Regions from separate parts of the Streptococcus lingualis genome, predicted to be linked through region 2. Evidence: predicted binding sites of a transcription regulator. Region 2 holds the regulator's gene; the other holds the start of a gene.
The links. Region 2 encodes Rex, which represses fermentation and respiration genes when NADH is low (regulators of the CRP and FNR family bind a similar motif). Its sites were predicted from a motif close to TTGTGAANTANTTCACAA; they were not measured.
Positions count from the first base shown of each region.

Region 1: adhE (bifunctional acetaldehyde-CoA/alcohol dehydrogenase) is a predicted target of Rex. The motif match lies at 1,348-1,365, and genes of this name have one in related genera.

Region 1 is NZ_CP139419.1:76,964-80,115, reverse strand. Features, by position in the region: gene SM123_RS00455 (acyltransferase family protein) at 1-1,058, shown strand, start outside; gene adhE (bifunctional acetaldehyde-CoA/alcohol dehydrogenase) at 1,460-3,152, shown strand, end outside.
Region 2 is NZ_CP139419.1:1,260,109-1,263,260, forward strand. Features, by position in the region: gene SM123_RS05935 (cysteine desulfurase family protein) at 1-440, shown strand, start outside; gene SM123_RS05940 (DUF1831 domain-containing protein) at 450-797, shown strand; gene SM123_RS05945 (DUF4649 family protein) at 799-1,014, shown strand; gene SM123_RS05950 (redox-sensing transcriptional repressor Rex) at 1,145-1,792, shown strand; gene radC (RadC family protein) at 1,995-2,678, opposite strand; gene SM123_RS05960 (hypothetical protein) at 2,733-3,011, opposite strand.

The DNA.
Region 1 (3,152 bases), 930 kb from region 2:
TTGTGCTCAGTCTTTTCTTGCCATTTGATAGCTTGTGGACCTATCTGTTTGGCTTTTTAGCAGCGACAATCGCAGCTTGTGCCATGATTCTGTCGGCCCGCATTCTCCATGAAAAGACGCCAGATAAAAAAGAACCAGCCATTCTCAATTTCTTGGCAGATACTAGTTATGGTGTCTATCTTTTCCACTGGCCTTTCTTTATCATCTTCTCTCAACATTTGGGAAATATGATGGCAGCCCTTGTGACGACGATCGTTTCCTTGATTCTAACGGCTCTGTCCTTCTATATTTTGGAGCCAACTATTGCAGGCAAGGAACCTCGTGTCTTCGGCATGAAGATGGATCTCAGTTTTTTGACCAAGCCGATCTTTTACCTCATGATTCCTCTGGCTCTCTTGATGATTGGAATCTCCGCCTTTGCACCAACCGTTGGAGCTTTTGATGAGAGTTTGGTGGTGAGTGGGCTCAATCAAGCAGATAGCAAAATGCAGGTTACGCGGACGCAGGTGGACAATGCGACTGCAACAGACTATAACGTCTCAAATGGTGTGACCATGATCGGTGACTCCGTTAACTTGCGGGCGCAGGATTACCTGATTAAAGCGATCCCTGGCATCCAGATCGATGCGGTGGTGAGCCGTCAGCTGGAAAATGGAATGAAGGTCTTTGAGACCGATATCTCCAATAAAGTTCTCCTAAAAAATGTGGTCATTGCCCTAGGAACCAATACCGTGAGCAACTACAAAGAGTTGCTGGATCAGTATGTTGAAAAACTTCCAAAAGGCCGTCGCTTGATCCTTGTGACACCATATGATGGTCGCTATGCCAACGATCAGTCCAGCGAATCGGTTCAAACTCGTCTTTATGAGTTAGAACTAGCCAAGAAATACGATTTCATCACCATTGCGGACTGGTATCAAGTAGCCGTGGAAAATCCAAACATTTGGGTTGGAACAGACTCTGTCCACTTCAATATGGAAACCAATGGTGGGGAACTCTATGCCCAAACGGTTAAGGAAGCCCTTGATAAAGCAGAAAAAGGTCCAGTTAAGAAGTAGAGAGACTTCTTTGAAATTACAATAAAACAAATGCTAACAAAAGAGAACAAAAAGCAACTTTTTACTTGTAAAAGGTTGCTTTTTTTAGTAAGATTAAGAAAACGCTTACAAAAATTGATTGAAAACTTCACTTTGTGAAGAAAAAATTTTTTAATTATTTTTTCACAATTTTGCTAAAGAATTGCTTTTACAGCAATTAAATTGATAAAACTTTCACAAATTTCAAAAAAATCTTTGTGAAAGTTGCTTGGAAGTGTTTACAAAAATCTCAAAATAGAGTACAATTATATTGTGAAATAATTAACAAACCGAAATTCCTTACACTATTCTTGAAAATTTCCGAAAACATGAAAAAGTTCTAGAAAAGGATAAGGGTTTCAAACATTGGAGGAAAGCATCAAATGGCTGATAAAAAAACTCTCTCACCTGAAGAAAAGAAACTCGCTGCTGAAAAACACGTAGACGAGTTGGTGCAAAAAGCGCTGGTGGCGCTTGAAGAAATGCGCAAATTGAATCAGGAACAAGTGGACTATATTGTGGCGAAAGCATCTGTAGCGGCTCTTGACGCACACGGTGAGCTCGCTCTTCATGCATATGAAGAAACTGGTCGTGGGGTCTTTGAAGACAAGGCGACGAAGAACTTGTTCGCTTGTGAGCACGTTGTAAACAACATGCGTCACACCAAGACAGTTGGTGTCATTTCAGAAGATGACGTCACTGGTTTAACTCTTATTGCTGAGCCAGTCGGAGTTGTTTGCGGGATCACTCCTACAACAAACCCAACTTCAACAGCAATCTTTAAAGCTTTGATTTCCTTGAAGACACGGAACCCTATCGTCTTTGCCTTCCACCCATCTGCTCAAGAATCATCTGCTCATGCGGCACAAATCGTACGCGATGCAGCAATTAAAGCAGGAGCTCCTGAAAACTGTGTGCAATGGATTACGCAACCATCTATGGAAGCAACCAGCGCCCTTATGAACCATGATGGAGTTGCAACGATCCTTGCGACCGGTGGTAACGCCATGGTGAAAGCGGCCTACTCATGTGGGAAACCAGCTCTTGGGGTAGGTGCCGGAAACGTTCCAGCTTATGTTGAAAAATCAGCCAATATCCGCCAAGCAGCCCACGATATCGTTATGTCTAAGTCATTTGACAACGGAATGGTCTGTGCATCTGAACAAGCGGTCATCATCGATAAAGAAATCTACGATGAGTTTGTTGAAGAATTCAAATCTTACCACACTTACTTTGTTAACAAAAAAGAAAAAGCCCTTCTTGAAGAGTTCTGCTTCGGCGTAAAAGCCAATAGCAAGAACTGTGCAGGTGCGAAATTGAATGCGGACATCGTTGGGAAACCAGCAGCATGGATCGCTGAACAAGCTGGCTTCTCTGTACCAGAAGGAACCAATATCCTTGCGGCAGAATGTAAAGAAGTTGGCGAAAAAGAACCGTTGACTCGTGAAAAATTGTCACCAGTCATCGCTGTCTTGAAATCTGAAAGCCGTGAAGACGGAATTAACAAAGCACGCCAAATGGTTGAATTCAACGGTCTTGGTCACTCAGCTGCCATCCATACAGCAGACGAAGAATTGACCAAAGAATTTGGTAAAGCAGTTAAAGCCATTCGTGTGATCTGCAACTCTCCTTCGACTTTCGGTGGTATCGGGGATGTTTACAATGCCTTCTTGCCATCATTGACACTTGGATGTGGTTCTTACGGACGCAACTCTGTTGGGGACAACGTTAGTGCCATCAACCTCTTGAATATCAAAAAAGTCGGACGCCGGAGAAATAACATGCAATGGATGAAACTTCCTTCAAAAACATACTTTGAACGTGATTCAATTGAATACCTACAAAAATGTCGTGACGTTGAACGTGTCATGATCGTTACAGACCACGCTATGGTAGAGCTTGGTTTCCTTGATCGTATCATCGAACAGCTTGACCTTCGTCGCAACAAGGTGGTTTACCAAATCTTTGCAGACGTAGAACCAGATCCAGATATCACAACTGTTGAACGTGGTACAGAGATCATGCGTGCCTTCAAACCAGATACGATCATTGCTCTCGGTGGTGGATCACCAATGG
Region 2 (3,152 bases):
ATCAGGAAAGTAAGATGAGAGCCAGCACGGAAAATCTCATTTCTATTGTCGGGATGGCAACTGCGCTTCAGCAAGCTACACTACATCAAGTAGAAAATTTCAACCAGGTTCAAAAACTCGGCCAAGAACTAGTCAATGGTTTAGCAGCCTACGACTACTACGTAAATGCGAATGACGATCATCTTCCATTTGTTTGGAACCTTGGCTTTCCGGGTGTCCAAAATGATGTATTATTGATGCGACTCGATCTTGCTGGAATTTCTGTCTCTACAGGTTCTGCTTGTACCGCCGGTACAGTTCAACCCAGCCATGTCCTTGAGGCGCTCTATGGAAAAGATAGCTCACGCCTAAAAGAATCCCTTCGAATTAGTTTTTCAGAACTCAATACCGTAGAGGAGGTTCAAGACTTCCTCGCAAAACTTAAAGAAATTTTATCATAGGAGAACAATATGGCTTTTGAAACAAGTGTTTCATTGAAAGACTGCAAATATACCTATAGTCTACACCCAAATGTTAAAAAATATACCTTACGTGACAATACATTCGCTGTTACCAAAGTTGGAAATTACGAGTTAAATCGTTTGCTCGAAGCCGTTCCAAATAGCGGCGAAGGCTTCCTACTTAAAATTATTTTCAATAAAGATTTGACAGGTTTTAAGATCAATATTACAGACAAGTCTGGACTTCGCCTGGTTAATATCTTTAAAAATCCAGAAAATGACATTATCCAACAAAAATTCTATTTCTTAATGGATAGTCTTGTCGAAAGAGAAATTTTCAACAAAACAGAGGCCTAATATGGTAACCCTAACTTATATCGACGCTTACCAAGTAGAACGAACGACTACTTATACTGACCTTGCGGCTTGTATCCTAGCATTTTCAGGCTGTGTAACCTTGCCTGACTCTTACTCAATTGTATCGATTGAATACAAGGGGGAAAAGCTACCCTATACAGGACGAGTCGATGGACTCTATGCTTTTTTGAAAAAGGTAGAACAAGCTGAAAACTAAGCTGATGCTGATGGAACTCTCCCATCGTCATCAGCTTTTTCTTTAGACAAAAATATTTTTGAAAAACCACTCTAGATAGTTGATTTTTTCACAATCTTCCTATACAATAAGAGGGAAAGGTTGTGATATTGTGAAACATGATAAAAATACTCCAATTCCACGCGCAACAGCAAAACGCTTATCGCTCTACTACCGCATTTTTAAACGCTTTAACTCTGAAAAAATAGAGCGCGCCAATTCCAAGCAAATTGCTGATGCAATTGGGATTGACTCTGCTACTGTTCGACGAGATTTCTCATATTTTGGTGAATTAGGAAGACGTGGATTTGGTTATGACGTAAAAAAACTGATGAACTTCTTTGCAGATCTTTTAAATGACAATGCCATTACCAATGTCGCTATTGTGGGGATCGGAAATATGGGAAGTGCGCTTCTCAACTATCGCTTCCATGAACGCAATAAGATGAAAATTGTCATGGCATTTGATCTAGACGATCATGAGCTGATCAATACCAAAAGTAAGGACGGAATTCCCATTTACGGTATTTCCACCATCAAAGAAAAGCTCAAACAAGAAGGCATTCAAACAGCCATCCTTACTGTTCCTAGCGTCAAGGCTCAAGAAGTTGCTAGTCTTTTGGTAGACGCTGGTGTCAAGGGAATTCTCAGCTTCTCACCAGTACATCTAACAGTCCCTAAAGATGTCGTCGTTCAATATGTCGATCTCACCAGTGAATTGCAAACACTCCTTTATTTCATGCGAAAAAACGAAGAATAAAGACTTATACATTAACAAGAAAAGAGGCTGGGACAAAAGTCCTAGCCTCTCAATTATTTTTGGATTGTCGAGCAAGACGCAGTGATTGAGTGGGCTCTACTACGCTGATTTTAACAGCTTTTACAGCCCTACTCAACTGTGCGGAGGTGGGACGACGAAATCGAATTCTAACGAATTAACGATTTCTGTCCCACTCTCTTTTTTATGCCAAATAATCGGTTTCTTCACGGTAACTATAATAGTTTTCTTCAGATACAATCAAGTGATCCAATAGGGTTAAACCCATCACTTCACAGGCCTCTAAAACTCGTTGCGTTACTTCATCATCATTTTTACTGGGAAATACGGCACCAGATGGATGATTGTGCGCCAAGATGATAGAGGTTGCCATGTGCTTCAGTGCATAATGCAGGATTTCACGTGGCTCCGCAATACTTCGATTCACGGTTCCAATAAAAATGGTCTGCTGATGAATAATTTCATTCTGCGTATTTAAATAGAGGGCAACCAGGTGCTCCTGTTTCTTATGGCCGATTTCCTGTTGAATTTTATGGGCCAATTTCTGGCTGCTCATGATCTGTTCAGAACTCATCAATTCGTCTTTATGAATCCTTCGTCCAAACTCAATCACAGCCTGAAGTTCGATGGCCTTCACCCGGCCAATACCTGAGATTTCCTGTAGCTCCTCTAGGGTTAATTGACTTAACTCCTTTAAACTATTAACCGAACTCAAAAGACCTTGTGCAATCTCATAAACGCTTTTTTTCTTATTGCCTGTCCGTAAGAGAATGGATAGCAATTCTTGATGACTTAGCTTATCTACCCCTTCAGAAACCAAACGTTCTCTAGGAAGCAAAGATGGTTCAATAAATGATATGTCGTACATAATTTCCTCCTCACTTATTAATTCGTAATAAATAGAGAAAACGACGACCTTGCATTATTTACAGGCAATTTCTTCCTTCAAATCATCTAACACTAAGACTTCATCTTTATTAAAGCGGATCTGGTAACCTGTTTGAACTTGTTCAAGCTCTTTTAAAAACTGTTGAATTTCACAGCGAATCAAGTACTCCTGGCTCTGAGGAATGGCCTCTAAAGCTTGGTAGACCTGCTCTACTTCATAGATTCCTTTCGTAATTAAACCATTTCGTGGAAAATCGTTTACTAAGAGATTATAGAAATGATGCAAGAGATGGTAAATTCGCTCTTTTGTCACTATTCTACCTCCTTATCATACTCTTTCCCCTTTATTATATACTGATTTTCCCTTAATATTATGACAAGTTCCTTACATTATATTACCAATCTCTTACAATTTTACAAGAATTTCTCCTAGCTTCCTACATAGAAAAAGCCC